DNA from 3 places in the Tepidibacillus infernus genome. Region 1 is predicted to be linked to each of the others. Evidence: predicted binding sites of a transcription regulator. Region 1 holds the regulator's gene; each other region holds the start of a gene.
What was found. Region 1 encodes LexA, which represses DNA repair genes until DNA is damaged. Its sites were predicted from a motif close to CGAACATATGTTCG; they were not measured.
Positions count from the first base shown of each region.

Region 2: the regulator LexA is predicted to act here: its motif matches at 2,962-2,975, upstream of uvrB (excinuclease ABC subunit UvrB).
Region 3: the regulator LexA is predicted to act here: its motif matches at 2,095-2,108, upstream of pcrA (DNA helicase PcrA).

Region 1 is NZ_JBLWFI010000001.1:809,989-815,746, forward strand. It holds gene TEPIDINF_RS04180 (MerR family transcriptional regulator) at 1-229, shown strand, start outside; gene glnA (type I glutamate--ammonia ligase) at 279-1,613, shown strand; gene lexA (transcriptional repressor LexA) at 1,695-2,312, opposite strand; gene yneA (cell division suppressor protein YneA) at 2,470-2,736, shown strand; gene TEPIDINF_RS04200 (hypothetical protein) at 2,791-2,991, shown strand; gene TEPIDINF_RS04205 (dicarboxylate/amino acid:cation symporter) at 3,139-4,344, shown strand; gene TEPIDINF_RS04210 (DUF896 domain-containing protein) at 4,349-4,579, shown strand; gene TEPIDINF_RS04215 (VIT1/CCC1 transporter family protein) at 4,749-5,540, shown strand; gene TEPIDINF_RS04220 (manganese efflux pump) at 5,692-5,758, shown strand, end outside.
Region 2 is NZ_JBLWFI010000001.1:1,926,791-1,932,548, forward strand. It holds gene uvrA (excinuclease ABC subunit UvrA) at 1-914, opposite strand, end outside; gene uvrB (excinuclease ABC subunit UvrB) at 914-2,896, opposite strand; gene TEPIDINF_RS09725 (PDZ domain-containing protein) at 3,059-4,315, opposite strand; gene TEPIDINF_RS09730 (S41 family peptidase) at 4,424-5,758, opposite strand, start outside.
Region 3 is NZ_JBLWFI010000002.1:27,080-32,837, forward strand. It holds gene TEPIDINF_RS12560 (hypothetical protein) at 1-236, shown strand, start outside; gene TEPIDINF_RS12565 (hypothetical protein) at 617-1,156, shown strand; gene TEPIDINF_RS12570 (YitT family protein) at 1,329-1,925, opposite strand; gene pcrA (DNA helicase PcrA) at 2,125-4,302, shown strand; gene ligA (NAD-dependent DNA ligase LigA) at 4,319-5,758, shown strand, end outside.

The sequences.
Region 1 (5,758 bases):
AGAAATAAAAAGTCTGTTAGATAAGAAAGTAAATATAGCAGGAATAAAGGAAATTCTCTTAAGAAATGAAATAGAGCAACAAGAGCTTGAAATGAAACAATTACAACAAACACAACGGTCTGAGATCTCAAAGACAGAATTAAGACAAATTTTAAAGAGAGAAATTTTACAACAAAAGCCAGGTCAGACTTCGCTAATCCAGGGGGAGTTATCGAGATTTTTCCATTAAAACTTAAATGCGACTGCATTTGAGAATAGATAAAAAGGAGAGTATGAAGATGTCCAAATTTAGTAGAGAAGATATTATTAGGATGGCAAAGGAAGAAAATGTACGCTTTATTCGTTTAATGTTTACTGATTTAATGGGTTCTATTAAGAATGTTGAAGTACCTGTGAGTCAACTGGAAAAAGCATTGGATAATAAAATCATGTTTGATGGATCTTCTATAGAGGGATTTGTTCGTATCGAAGAATCTGATATGTATCTGTATCCTGATCTTGACACTTGGGTTGTTTTTCCATGGGGATCTGAGGAAGGAAAAGTGGCACGTTTAATTTGCGATATTTATATGCCAGATGGTACTCCGTTTGAAGGGGATCCAAGGGGAATTTTAAAAAGGGCTTTAAAAGAAGCTGAAGAATTAGGTTTTACTGCTATGAACGTTGGGCCAGAACCAGAATTCTTTCTATTTAAGACGGATGAAAAAGGAGAACCTACGTTACAATTAAACGATAATGGAGCTTATTTTGATTTAGCTCCTGTAGATTTAGGTGAAAACTGCCGACGTGATATCGTACTTACTTTAGACAGAATGGGATTTGAAGTTGAGGCTTCTCATCATGAAGTAGCTCCAGGTCAGCACGAGATTGATTTTAAATATGCTGATGCTGTTCGTACTGCAGATAACATTCAAACTTTTAAGCTAGTCGTAAAAACGATAGCTCGTAAACATGGTTTACATGCTACCTTTATGCCAAAACCCTTATATGGTGTGAATGGCTCAGGAATGCATAATCATCTTTCTTTATTTAAAGGTAATGAGAATACATTCTATGATCCAAACGATTCATTGGGGTTATCTGAAACAGCTAGATACTTTATTGCAGGCATACTTAAACATGCGCGTTCATTAGCAGCAATAACAAATCCAACAGTGAATTCATATAAAAGATTAGTTCCAGGTTACGAAGCTCCAGTATATGTTGCTTGGTCCGCACAAAATAGAAGTCCTTTAATTCGTATCCCTGCTTCCCGAGGTTTAAGTACGAGAATTGAAGTGCGTCATCCAGATCCATCAGCCAATCCATATTTAGCTTTAACTGTACTATTGAAAGCAGGATTAGATGGAATTAAGAATAAAATCAAATTGCCAGCTCCTGTCGATCGTAACATTTACGTTATGACAGAGGAAGAACGAATTGCAGAAGGAATAGATAATTTACCAGCAACTTTATTAGAAGCTATTCATGAACTATTAAAGAATGAAGTCATTCTATCTGCGCTAGGTAGCCATGCAGTGGAGCATTTTGTTGAGGCTAAACAAATTGAATGGGATCTATTTAGGACCCATGTTCATCAATGGGAAAGAGACCAATATATGAAGCTATATTAAAAAATTAAATCTATTTTAATTTAAAATGAAATCCCCCTTCATCCTTATGGAGAAGGGGGATTTATAGTAGAATTACTAATGTTAGTGAATATTTCTAAATAATCCAATTACCTTTCCTAAAATAGTCACTTGTGGTAATAAAATAGGTTTCATCGTTGAGTTTTCAGGTTGAAGTCGAATATGGTTTTTTTCTTTAAAAAATCTCTTAACCGTTGCTTCTCCCTCATCAGTCATGGCTACGACAATTTCCCCATTATTAGCTACAGGTTGCTGGCGAACAATCACATAATCTCCATCATATATACCGGCTTCAATCATGCTTTCTCCTTGAACAACAAGCATATAAACGTCATCACCATTTACAATACTAGCAGGTAGTGGAAAATAATCTTCTACATTTTCAATGGCAGTGATAGGCTCTCCAGCAGTAACCTTTCCTATCAATGGAACTCTAACCATCTCTTTGTCCATCTTAGGTAAATCATCATCTACCAAAATCTCAATAGCCCTAGGCTTTGTAGGATCTCTTCGAATTAAGCCCTTCTTTTCTAATCTAGACAAATGCCCGTGTACTGTTGAACTAGAGGCTAAACCAACAGCTTCTCCAATTTCTCTAACTGATGGGGGATAACCTTTTTCTTTCACCTTTTGTTTAATAAAATCAAAAATTGCCTTTTGTCTGTTCGATAAATTATTCATCATCATTCACCTCTGAAATACCATATCTTTCTTGTTTTTTATTATAACATAAATCAATCGATTGCGCAAACACTCGTTCGAAATTTTAGCTTGACAGGAACATTTGTTCTAAAATATAATAAAATTATAATTAAGAATAAATGTTCGGAGGGTTCTTATGAAAAGGATTTTAATAGTTTTATTTGTTATTTTAATAACGTTTGTGATCTCAACAATCGTGTATGGAAAGGAAATTAATCAGAAGAAAACGCCACAATACATTGAAGTAATAGTCCAAGAAGGTGATACATTATGGTCAATAGCCAAACCTTATTACAATGGCAAAATGGATTTTAGGGAATTGATATACAACATTCGAGAATTAAATGAATTATCAGAAGCAATGATTTATCCTGGCCAAGTGCTTAAGATTCCTCTAGACTAATTTATACTAAAATATTCTTCTTTTAGACATAATGTATTATAAAGGAGGGATAAGATGATACCGGGGTTTCCTAATGATATTGCAAGGGTAGATCCGCATTTTTTTCCACAAGAGGAATACCAGATAAGTCGAGTGAATGTGAATGAATCAACCGGAAGAGAGGAAGTCCTCCATTATTCTTATGGTCGATTTGATGATTTCAATCCATATCATCATGTTGAAACTTTAATCAATGGATACCTTCCATATGATTAGATAGGTTAATTTTTTAAACAAAGAGTAACCGCGTGTTACTCTTTACTATTTTCACCATCAGCACATTCTTGCATTGATTAAATTTCAAACTTTCATTATAATCATTTAACGTAGCACCCTATTATAGTGAAAGGAAGATATATAAAAATGAATCAATCTACGAAAATCTTTTTAGCGATGATACTTGGTATAGGGGCAGGATTTTTTATCAACCTTCTAGTTCCTGATGAAATGATTCAATTTTTAGATAAAAACATTCTGCATCTAGTAGGCGTTGGTTTTATTAAATTGATCCAATTTATAGTAGTACCATTGGTGCTTGTTTCATTAGTAACGAGTATGTCAAGTTTGGGTGACATCAAGAAAATAGGGAGATATAGCATTAAATTACTGTTTTTATATATCTTTACCTCAGTTATTTCTCTTATCATTGGTTTGATTGTGGCTTATGTTTTAAAACCAGGAATAGGCGTAGAAATGCTTCAACAAAAGGTTGAAGGAAAGCAAGGCCTTCCTTTATCTGAATGGCTATTAAGTATTATTCCTAGCAACCCTTTTGAATCGATGAGCACAGGCCATATGGTTCAAATTATTATAACGGCATTAATGTTAGGATTAGGAGTTACTCTTGCAGGAGAAAAGGGAAAACCGTTTTCTGTCTTTATCGATAGTGCAAATGAAGTTATTTTTAAGATTATGGGAATTATCTTAAGACTAGCACCTATAGGCGTTTTTTCCTTAATGGCTTCTGTGATTGCAACACAAGGATTAGGGATCATTAAGAGTTTATCATTGTATGTGATTGGATTAATCATAGCAATTTTATTGATGGCATTTGGAATTTATAGTATTCTTTTAATTGTTACAGGACAAAATCCGATTAAGTTTTGGAAGGCATTTTATCCAGCTTTTGGACTTGCATTTGGAACAGCTAGTAGTAATGCGACTCTTCCATTAGCAATGGATAATGCTGAGCATCGTTATGGTATGAAAAAGGAACTTGTTAGTTTCGCTATTCCTTTTGGAGTTTCCCTCAAAAAAGATGGTGCTGCGATTCTACAAGGTTTCACAGCAGTTTTTGTTTCTCAGATGATCGGTGCTAATTTGAGTATAAACCAAATTATTGCAGTTTTTGTAAGTGCGATCTTAGTTTCATTAAGTACTGCTGGTGTTCCTGGAGCAGGAATTATTATGATGTCTACTGTGCTAAGTGCTGCAAATTTACCGTTAGAAGCCATTGCGATTATAGCTGGTGTTGACCGTTTAACTGACACATTTAGAACAGCATTAAATGTGATTGGAGTCGTTGCAAATGCAGCGATTTTAGAGAAGTGGGAAAGGAGAACGACGTAGAAGAATGAAACAAGAAAAAATAGATCGAATTAATGAACTCTCTCGTAAATCTAAAACGGTTGGATTAACCGAAATAGAAAAAGAAGAGCAATCAAAACTTCGACAAGAATATATTGCCGCTTATCGTGAGAGTTTACGTGCACAATTACATTCTATTAAAGTCATAGATGCAAATGGAAACGACATTACACCAAATAAATTAAAAGAAGCTAAATCAAAACGAAATTTTCATTAAAGAAACGAGGAGGGTGCAGATAGATAGAAACCCTCCTTTTTGTATTCATAGGGAACTTTAAAAGTAATTGAAATATGAAAAAAAGCTATATTAGCTTATAGTTCTAAAAAATATGGTAAAATAGAAATATATAATAGCTTAAAATATAATAATTAGGGGTGAAAGGGTATTGTTATCTAGAAATTTAGACAAAGCAAGAGAAGCATACAAGAGTAATAATAAAGAAGCAAGTAAAATTGTACATCAACAAAGAAAACATGCTCCTGAAGGACATAACCAAGAACAAGGCCAATACATAAAAAGTTTTATATATGGTGGGTTAGATGGTATAATTACAACTTTTGCAGTTGTTGCTGGAGTTGCTGGTGCACAGCTTTCTTCAGGTATTGTGCTAATCATGGGTTTTGCTAACCTGATTGCGGATGGTCTCTCAATGGCAATTGGCGACTATTTAAGTACAAAGGCTGAAAATGAATTTAAACAGTCAGAAAGGGAACGAGAACTTTGGGAAGTGGAAAATTTTCCAGAGGGGGAAAAACAAGAGTTAATTGAACTTTATGTGGCAAAAGGAATGGATGAATCTGACGCTAAAGTCGTTACTGAGATTATTTCCAAAAATAAAGAAGCCTGGGTTGATATTATGATGGTTGAAGAATTAGGGATTTTAGAAGAAAATGAATCACCTGTAAAAAATGCGATTGTAACTTTTATTTCGTTTTCGGTTTTTGGTTTTATTCCATTAGTTATTTATGTAGTTGCAGGCTTTACTCCAGGGATTCAAAACTTCACATTTCTTATCGCAATCATTCTTACCGGATTTACTTTATTTGTTTTAGGTGCATTAAAAGTAAAGTTTGTTGACAAGCATTGGTTTACATCCGGGTTAGAAATGCTAATTGTCGGTGGGATCGCTGCTGCTTCGGCTTATGGAATAGGGATCTTATTATCAGGATTAGCGTAAATTATATTCTAATTAGCTGAAATGGATATACAACACAAAATGTATTTAGGAACGCCTAATGGTGTTCTTTTTTTATTTATATCTAGATGAGTGACCTTCGATTTGTCCTCTACATATTTTAATAATGACAAATCATGAGAGGGGATAAACCATGGGTATAATTAGCTTGATTTTAGTAGCAACTGCAGTGAGTATTGATGGATTTTGGGGTGGATTTT
Region 2 (5,758 bases), 1.1 Mb from region 1:
GCTCCTTCAACTAATGTTTTCTTAGGATCAGGAATCACTAAATCCGGGTCTACTTCCATCTTGCTTCCTAACCCGTCACATGTAGGACAGGCACCATATGGACTATTAAAGGAGAACATCCTTGGTGATAACTCATCCATACTAAATCCACAGATTGGACAAGCCAATTTTTGACTAAATAAAAGCTCTTCCTCGCCAATGATTTCCACAATCACTTTGCCATCAGCCATCTGTAATGCTGTTTCTAATGAATCGGCTAACCTTGTTTGAATATCAGGCTTTAAGATAATGCGGTCAACAACCACTTCAATTGTATGTTTCTTATTCTTCTCAAGCTTGATTTCTTCACTGACATCTAAAACTTCTCCATCGACACGGACACGAACAAATCCCTGCTTTTTGATATCTTCTAAAACCTTGCTATGCTCCCCTTTTCTCCCCTCTATGACTGGAGCAAGAATCTGCATTTTCGTCCGCTCTGGATAACTCAACAACCGGTCTACCATTTGTTCAATGGTCTGTGCACTGATTTCTGTTCCATGAACAGGACAATGTGGTTTTCCGATTCGTGCAAATAATAGACGTAAATAATCGTAAATTTCCGTAACCGTTCCAACAGTAGAACGAGGATTTTTGCTAGTGGTTTTTTGATCAATGGAAATAGCGGGGGACAATCCATCAATAGAATCCACATCCGGTTTATCCATTTGACCTAAAAACTGTCTAGCATAAGCTGATAAAGATTCCACATAACGGCGTTGCCCTTCAGCATAAATCGTATCAAAGGCTAAAGAGGATTTCCCTGAACCACTTAACCCAGTCAATACGACAAATTTGTCACGGGGAATCGATACATCAATATTTTTTAGGTTGTGAACCCTTGCTCCTTTTATTTCAATCTTTTCTTGTGGCATTATAGATCCCCTTCCACTTTCAATTCCATGATGAGATCACGTAATTCTGCTGCTTTTTCAAAATGGAGTTCTTTAGCAGCAGCTTTCATTTCTTTTTCTAAACGCTCAATCATTTGAACTCTTTCCTTCTTACTCATTTTTCTCTGTTTTCCTTGACCATAATCAGCCTTTTGCTCAGCAACCTTCACTGCTTCGATCACATCGCTCACTTTCTTACGAATGGTCATAGGAACAATGTGATGTTCTTTATTATAAGCGATCTGAATGTTACGGCGTCGTTCCGTTTCTTCTATCGCTCTTCTCATTGAATCGGTGATTTTATCCGCATACATAATCACCATGCCATTAGCGTTTCTCGCTGCCCGGCCAATCGTCTGAATTAAAGAAGTTTCAGAACGTAAAAACCCTTCTTTATCTGCATCAAGAATTGCAACCAATGAAACTTCTGGTATATCTAAACCTTCTCTTAAAAGGTTGATTCCCACAAGAACATCAAACTCTCCTAGTCGCAATCCACGTATAATTTGCATTCGTTCCAAGGTTTTAATATCTGAATGAAGGTATTTCACCTTGATACCAATTTCCTTTAGATAGTCTGTTAAATCCTCTGCCATCTTTTTCGTTAAGGTAGTCACCATGACTCGTTCTTCTTTTTCGATTCGTAAATTGATTTCACCAATTAAATCATCAATTTGTCCTTTAATTGGGCGAACATCAATGACAGGGTCTAGTAACCCAGTTGGACGAATAATTTGTTCGATTACTTCTGGGGCATGTTCCAATTCATAGGGTCCAGGTGTAGCCGAAACATAAACGATTTGGTGAATGTGCTTTTCAAATTCATCAAACCATAGAGGCCTGTTATCCAAAGCGGAAGGCAAACGAAAGCCATGATCGACAAGTACCTGTTTACGTGCCCTATCTCCATTGTACATTCCCCGAATTTGGGGAATCGTTACATGGGATTCATCGATCATCATTAAAAAATCATCAGGAAAATAATCTAACAAGGTGTTAGGAGTAGAACCAGCAGGCCTTCCTTCTAAATGCCTAGAATAGTTCTCAATTCCTGAACAAAATCCAACCTCTGCCATCATTTCCAGATCATATCTTGTTCTTTGTTCTAAACGCTGGGCTTCCAATAATTTCCCTTGATCTCTTAATTCTTTTAATCTAGCGTCTAATTCCTCTTCGATATTTTTAAGTGCTAATTTCATTTTTTCTTCTCTTGTTACGAAGTGAGAAGCAGGAAAAATCGCGATGTGATCTCGGTCACCAATAATTTCACCTGTAAGCACATCGATTTCCCGAATTCGTTCGATCTCATCGCCAAAAAACTCGACACGTACCGCTTGTTCACTACGAGAAGCCGGAAAGATTTCAATCACATCGCCACGAACTCGGAAGGTTCCACGAGTGAAATTAATATCATTTCGCTGATATTGAATATCCACCAATTTTCTTAAGACTTCATTTCGCTCTCGTTCCATTCCTACTCTTAATGAAAGAACAAGCTCTCGATACTCTTCTGGAGATCCTAATCCATAAATACTTGACACACTAGCGACAATAATAACGTCCTTTCGTTCAAATAAAGCACTAGTCGCAGAGTGGCGTAATTTATCGATTTCATCATTGATGCTTGCATCTTTTTCAATATACGTATCCGTCTGTGGAACATAGGCTTCTGGTTGGTAATAATCGTAGTAACTTACAAAATATTCAACAGCGTTATTAGGGAAAAACTCCTTAAATTCACTAGCCAATTGAGCAGCAAGCGTTTTATTATGAGCAATCACTAAAGTTGGTTTATTCACTTGAGCAATCACATTGGCCATCGTAAATGTTTTTCCTGTCCCTGTTGCCCCTAATAGTACTTGGTGTTGTTTATTTTCTTTTATTCCCTGAACTAAAGCTTCAATTGCTTTAGGTTGATCCCCTTGTGGTTTATACTCTGATTGTAGTTGGAAAACTTGATCCATCCTCAATATCTCCTTGTCAATCACACATATAAATAAATTATATCATATCTATAGTGAAAACGAAAAGAACAAATGTTCCTTGAATGGTCAAAAAAAACGAGCTACTTGTTTTTAAGCAGCCTTTGTCTACTTCTGATTCTATTCTTGGCAAAAATCTACTTTTTAAGCCCCACGGAAGATTTTTTCCACTTTCTGTCTAAATAATTTCAACAAATTATGATCTTCCATTTCGATATAATAGGGTGCTTCGTCATCGGGAGCTAAGATGATTCCTAATTGATGATGATCACCCTCATAAAGGGAATGTTGAACCAATTTGATATGTCCTGAAAGATTAATGATTTCTAGCTTTGCAAAGGCTGATTGACTTTGAAGAGCCTCATAAAGCCCTCGTTTATCAGTAACTGGAATGCCATTCACTTTTTTTATCGTTTCACCCGATTTGATCCCCATTCTTGCCGCTGGACTTCCCGGGATCACTTCTAGAACTCTTAGACCATCATTAGGATGAACAAAAAGCACACTTCTTTTTGCTTCTGCCCTCTTCCCAATAAGTCTTAATCCTTCATGAGCTAGTGCTGCAAAAAGAGCAGCAATGATTTGAAGGGGTAGCCAATATTCTGCAGCAAAAGCTAGTCCAAATAAAAATACGCTATAAATCATTAAGTGTTTTGAAGCCACTTTGCTTTTTTCAACAGATGTATAAACAGTAGTAACATCTGAATAACCAATGATAGCTGGAACTGGTAAAATCGTTAGACTTGATGACCCACCAATCAAAGGCCACCAAGTAGAGGATAGCTCGATTCCTTGACTTGAATCACCAGTAGAAACAACTAAAAATAAGGGTAGTAGCCAAAAAGCTTGAATATATTGCCCCCCTATCAATTTTCCTCTTTTGGTTTCGATGAATAAGGGTGTCGATGTTTTTTCAGCTTGCAAGCGAATGAGAAATGCCTCGATCAAATGTAAAATGGCAACAATGGCGATAAGAGAGGGAATATGTAATTGAGTCACCATCTCCCAAAATGGTTTTAACCAAACTATTTCTGGTGTTGGAAAAAGTCGCATGATACCTGCTAATAGTCCTAATATACCTGCCGCATAGGAAAGACAAAGAAAGCGAATATGAAAAAAAATTAAAATCGCAGTAATCAACCAAACGATTCCCATCTCATATGGGTGAAATACTACGCCTAATGACATCATCAAACCTGATCCAACTACACCACCAATCAATCCATATCCGAGAGAACCTAGTACTTCTAAGGGAACTGAATGAATCCGAGAACTAAATAAGGCTCTTTCCAATATCATTTGTCTTCTATATTGAAGGATGATCAGAATCAAACCAATATACAACATAGGCTGTAAAAAAAGAAAAGGTATTTTCTTGATCAGTTCAATTAGCAGTTCCATTCATATGACTTCCTTCCCTTGATCATTTTGCATAAAATAGCCAATGAAAAATACCACATCATCATATGTGGTATTTATTCGATACTTGGATTTCGATTTCCTGCTTTTCTATTTTATTGCTTTTAATAATGTTTCAATGGCTACTTGAAGCTGCAAATCATTTTTTGGATCTCTAATTCGTTCAATGATTTTATCTTGAAGCTTGTTAGCAGTGACTTGATCCACTACACCACTTGCGTTTAATCCATTTGCTTTTTGGAAGGCTTGAACAGCTAAGACCGTCTCTTGATCAAAGTACCCATCAGTTCTTCCTGTTTTATAGCCTAACCCATTCAATATAATCTGTAGATTTTTCACATCATTACTATTTGTATCTCGTTTTAATTGAATATCTTCTGGAAATGGTGCTGCATGGAAATATTCAGGCTGTTCCATCTTCACATCAGGTTGAATTCCCTTTTGATGAATCCAATTTCCATTTGGTGTTAACCATTTTGCAACTGTCAATTTAACATTACTGCCATCCGAAAGTTCAAAAGGATTCTGTACCGTACCTTTACCAAAGGAAGGCTCTCCAACCACTGGGTAATGTCCAGCCTCTTGTAATGCAGCTACTAATATTTCAGCAGCACTGGCACTTCCACCGTTAATTAGAGAAACAATCGGGTAGCTTGGTTGTTCCATTTCAGAATGATATTGTTCTCTTTTTTTGTTACGGTCCTCTACTTGAACAATAATCCCTTTATTTGGGACAACTAAATTCCCAATCTCTAATACACTCTGTAGGTATCCACCGGGATTCCCGCGAACATCAATAATTAAACCTTTAATACCCTTGCTTTCTAAGTCTTTTAAAGCCTTTTTAAATTCCGCTGCTGTATTCTCACCAAAATTCGTAATTTCAATTTTACCCAATGTTCCTTTTTTGGAAGAAATCGTGCTTGAATAAACGGTTTCAATTGGAATTTCATCACGTATTACAGTTATCTCAATTGGTGCCTCTATACCTGGGCGAACAATTTCTAACACTGCTTTTGTCCCTTTTGGTCCTCTAATTTTGCTAACCGCTTCGATTAAATTAAGCCCTTCTAAAGACTCGCCATTCACTTTAATGATTTGGTCTCTAGGTCGAATTCCTGCTTTTTCAGAAGGACTCCCTTTTATTGGCGCGATCACAGTGATTTTACCATTTTCAATCGTTACCTCTGTCCCAATCCCTTCAAAAGAATCATTTAAACTTCCGAAAAAATCCTTCGATTCTTTCGCATCCATATATGTGGAATGTGGATCATTTAAGGACTGAACCATACCTCTAATTGCCCCATCGATTAGTTCGTTTCCATTTTTCTTTTCAACATATGATTGTAATATGGTCTGATAAACATCAACTAGTTTATTCATCTCTTTCGGAACGGATTCAGTTCCAGATGGTTGGTTTATCAC
Region 3 (5,758 bases), on a different contig from region 1:
ATTACAGTAGCTTTCACGACAGGCAATTGATTTCCAGTAATAGCTACGTTAGTAGCATTAAGTCTGCAACTTCCGGATACACCTGGTATAGTAACTATATTGATGAGAGTATTATTGATGGTGGACGCACTTTCTATGTAGTGGCTCAAGGTTATGTTGTATATAGCGGAATGACATGGTACGATCTGAGGGTATCTGCAGAATTTTATTGCAGTGCCACAGGTGGTATTTCGTAATCTCTAAAGAAGAAGTATTTAAAACAAAAGCCTACGTTCCAAGTAATGAAATGTGGGCTTTTAGACATTATAAATAGAAAAAACGTTCCCGATTTTTAATAATATTTTTAAAATGGGAACTATTTTTTCATTGTTGACGTCTACCTAGTAAAATCATCACCAAACTAAAAAACAGCTGACAGAGATAAAACAGGAAAAAATGCAAACTGAATCATTAAAAAGCAATGGAAATCTCGTGAAGTTTCCAAATATTATGGGGATTCAAAGGTTTCTGGAGACGTTTCAATACAAGCTGGTTACTATTCAAGACCTGGAATGTTTCTAGTGACGTTAGACACTGCTAGTAGTAGCTCGAGTGCATGGGCTGGTGGTCATGCTGCATGATAAAATTGAAATTAATGATAATAGGGCTACTTATAGTTAGCCTAGGATGTACACAACAGTCCAACAATAACATATTATCATTTAAATATGGAGTAATCTTTACATCTAATCTTTACAATAAAAGTAAAATAGTTCTATTTTCGCAAAATTGGGATGTTGTAGAAGAAATCAATCTCGATATTGGTGGCTTACAAAAAGAAAAGATTTATAAAGAGAATTTATACGTACCTGTTACAGGAATACCATCGGAACCTGGGAATAAACGCTATATAAAAACAAAAAAACTGCCAATTAAGTTGGTTGTAAAAGATAATTTTTTATATGTTATCCATAACACTTCAATAGATTCTGGACTATTAACGAAAATAAATATCAAAAACAATAATATTATTAAAGAAAAACGACTTAGTGGAGTTTTGAGAGAAATTGCTATTGCAAATGATAAGATAAATGTTATTGCTGACTTTTTTGTATTAGATGGAGATGATCTAAATGGGGTCGACACTTCCTACTTGGTTTTGGGTAGTTTACTATAGTTTTATATTGGTCACTTTGATTGTTGCGATTATAACTTTGGTTGAAAGATATATCGTCCGAATATATACAATATTTACATTCATTGTTCTTCCTGCTTTTGTAATTTTAGTTCTATTAGGAAGTCTTGGAAGGCAAGGAACGACAGAATTAGAAAATTGGTTCATTGATTTCTTATTTTACCACCTTCTTTTGCTTCCAGGTTAAAAGAGATGTGGCCACACCGACTGCCATGATCGTAATAAAGGAGAGAATTAAGGTTTCCTTCGAAATCAAAACCCCGCCTAAGTAGATCACGATCGCATCAATCATAAAAATGATCAAGCCAACGTTAATAGGAAGAATTGTAGACAAATATTGGGCTAATAGATCTGTGCCGCCTGTACTTGTTTTAAATCGGAGCATGATGCCAATTCCCGTTCCGACAAAGAGCCCACCTATAATCGAACTGCTTAATGGATCAAGTTCTATATAATACAAAAAATAGTATTGATACGGACGTAAAACATCGATAAATAAAGAAGAGATGAGCATCCCATGAATACTATGATAGAAAAATGATCGATATTTAAACCAAGCCAATAGATATATTGGAATGCTTAATAAAATAATAGTTAAGCCCACCTTCACTCCTGACAAATAATTGACAATCAATGCAATCCCAATCATTCCCCCATCTAATAAATGAAAAGGAACAAGGAAAAAGTTGATTCCTACCGCAAGGATCAAACTACCTAATAGAATCGCAATTGCTTTAGAAAAGAGCTGCACTTTATTCATCCCCTATTTTGTCCATCTCTTTATGTATATTTTTGTATGCTTGTTAAAATTCATAGAAACGAAAAACCATTGTCCCACTCTGAAAAAAACTTTCTGAATCCTGCCTTCTTATTGAATCAAGGGGACGGATTCGATATAATTTGGTAGAGAAACCGGAAAACGAACAAACGTGCGATAAAGGGTGGAGAAAATGGAACAAATGATAGGTAATGATATTTTTAAAGGGTTAAATCCACAACAACAAAAAGCGGTTGAAACAATTAATGGACCATTATTGATCCTAGCTGGAGCAGGAAGTGGCAAAACAAAGGTTTTGACCCATCGTATTGCTCATTTACTATATAAAGGGATTGCACCATGGAGTATCTTAGCGATTACCTTTACCAATAAAGCTGCAAGAGAAATGAAGGATCGCGTTGCACGATTAGTGGGACCACAGGCAGAAGACATTTGGATCTCTACCTTCCATTCGATGTGTGTCCGTATTTTACGTAAAGATATTCAACGACTTGGCTATTCTAATAATTTCTCGATTTTAGATGCATCAGATCAGTTGAACGTGATCAAACAGATTATGAATGAACTGAATATCGATAACAAAAAGTTTGAACCAAAGGCGATTCAAGCCACCATTAGTCAAGCGAAGAATGAACTGAAATCACCAGAGGCTTTTGCCAAAATAGCGAACGACTTTTTTATGCAAAAGGTACTTGCCGTTTATGAGAAGTATCAAGCAAGGCTAAAGGCGAATCACTCTTTAGATTTTGATGATTTGATCATGGTAACGGTTCAATTATTTCAACAAGTACCGGAAGTATTAGCTTTTTATCAAAATAAATTTAAATATATTCATATTGATGAGTATCAAGATACAAACCGTGCACAATACCTATTAGTACAAATGTTAGCAGACCATTATCAAAATATCTGTGTCGTTGGAGATACAGACCAATCGATTTACAAATGGCGTGGAGCAGATATTCAAAATATCCTAAACTTTGAAAAGGATTTTCCTAATGCTCAAGTGATTAAACTGGAACAAAATTACCGTTCAACGAAGAATATTCTGCGTGCAGCCAATGAGGTCATTAAAAATAATTTTCAGCGTAAAGAGAAAAATCTTTGGACAGAGAACCCTCAAGGAGAAAAAATTACGCTTTACGAAGCGATGAATGAACATGATGAAGCCTATTTTATTGCCAAAGTGATTCAAGATGGCATTGACAAAGGAAAACAGTATCATGATTTTGCTGTCCTATATCGGACAAATGCCCAAACTCGTGTGATTGAGGAAATTTTTATCAAATCGAATATTCCTTATAAAATGGTTGGCGGTACCAAGTTCTATGATCGCAAAGAAATCAAGGATATCATGGCGTATCTTCGCTTAATCGTCAATCCAGATGATGATATTAGTTTACGTAGAGTGATCAATGTCCCTAAACGGGGGATTGGAGCTGCAACAGTAGATAAAATTGCAGAATATGCTGCATCTCAAGGCACATCGATGTTTGCTGCTATTCAAGTTGTCGATTTTATCGGTTTAAGTGCAAAAGCAGCCAATAAGGTGAGCGAATTTGCAGGGATCATTTCTCAATTTAGCCAAATGGTAGATTATCTTGGGGTCTCAGAATTAACAGAACAGGTGATTGAGAAAACAGGCTACCGTGAAGAATTAAAGAAAGAAAAAACTCTGGAAGCAGAAAGTCGCTTGGAAAATATTGAAGAATTACTCTCTGTCACATTAGAATTTGAAAATAAAAGTGAAGATAAATCATTAGTGACCTTCTTAACAGAAATTGCACTTGTGAGTGATGTGGATCAAATGGATGAAGCTGAAGCAGAGAAAGGTGTTACGATGATGACCCTTCATAGTGCGAAGGGACTTGAATTTCCTGTTGTCTTCTTGGCAGGAATGGAAGAAGGCATTTTCCCTCATAATCGGGCGTTAATGGAAGAGGACGAAATGGAAGAAGAGCGAAGACTAGCCTATGTTGGAATTACACGGGCAGAGCAAGAATTATATCTGACCCATGCTGGTTCACGGATGCTATTTGGTAGAACACAAATAAATCCACCTTCACGTTTTATTAAAGAGATACCTGAGGACGTCTTAGAGGATTTACGCGAAAGGTCACAACCTACCCGACCTATGCAAAGGGCGACTATGCCCGAGATGCAAAAAAGACCTGAACCTCGTTCGGATTGGCAAGTAGGGGATAAAGTGAAACATACTAAGTGGGGGATTGGAACAGTTGTTACGGTAAAAGGGGAACGTGATGATTTGGAATTGCAAATTGCTTTTCCAACCCCAATCGGTATTAAAAAGCTGTTAGCCAGGTTTGCACCTATTGAAAAAGTGGAGTAGGAAGGAAGAATTAAAGATGGACAAGCAGCAAGCAAACAAACGAATCGAGGAATTACGCAAAACGATCAATGAACATAGTTATCGTTACTATGTCCAAGATCAGCCTACAATTACAGACCAAGAGTATGATCAATTGATGCAGGAATTGATCGCCATTGAAGCAGAGTATCCAGATTTGATCACCCCTGATTCACCTACACAAAGAGTAGGGGGAGTACCACTTGATCAATTTCAAAAGGTTGAACATCGCATTCCATTGTTATCTTTAGGTAATGCTTTTAATGAACAAGACCTTTATGAATTTGATCGTCGTGTACGCCAAGCAGTAGGTGGAGAGCAAGTGAATTACATGGTTGAGCTTAAAATTGATGGCCTTGCTGTTTCTCTAACCTATGAAAATGGCTTGTTTGTGCGTGGAGCAACACGAGGAGACGGTACGATTGGTGAGGATATTACACAAAACTTAAAAACGATTCGCTCCTTACCTTTAAGATTAAAGGATCCCGTTACCATCGAAGTAAGAGGAGAAGCGTATCTACCAAAAAAAGAATTTCAACGAATCAACAAGCAACGGGAACAAAATGGCGAGCCTCTTTTTGCTAATCCTCGGAATGCCGCAGCGGGTTCTTTAAGACAATTAGACCCTAAAGTAGCTGCAGAAAGAGCATTAGATCTTTTTCTTTACGGAATTGGGTCGATCGAAGGAATCGAATTAAAATCCCATAGTGAAGGATTAAATTTTTTAGAACAGCTTGGTTTAAAAGTGAACCCCGAACGACGTCTATTTTCTGCGATGGAGGAGGTTATCCAGTTTATTCAGGGTTGGACCGAAAAAAGGCCACATCTTCCCTATGAAATAGACGGAATGGTGATTAAGGTGGATTCTTATGAATTGCAACAACGCCTTGGTTTTACGGCCAAAAGTCCAAGATGGGCGATTGCTTATAAGTTTCCTGCGGAAGAAGTGGTTACCGTACTAGAAGCGATAGAAGTGAGTGTTGGAAGAACAGGAGTCATTACGCCAACTGCGATTCTAAAGCCGGTAAACGTTGCTGGAACCACTGTGAAAAGAGCATCCTTGCATAATGAAGATATGATACGCGAAAAGGGAATCATGCTTGGCGATCATGTCATTGTGAAAAAGGCAGGAGATATCATTCCTGAAGTTGTAGCCGTTCTCCCTGAAAGGCGAACAGGTAAAGAACAACCTTATCATATGCCAAACCAGTGTCCAGCTTGTGAAAGTGACTTGATACGCCTAGAAGGAGAAGTTGCTTTAAGGTGTATCAACCCAAAATGTCCTGCGCAAATTCTAGAAGGAATTATTCATTTTGTTTCTAGAGATGCAATGAATATTGAAGGATTAGGAGAAAAAGTAGTTGCTCAACTATTTGAACAGGGACTGGTTCACAGTGTGGCAGATTTATATACACTTAGAAAAGAAGATTTACTCCCA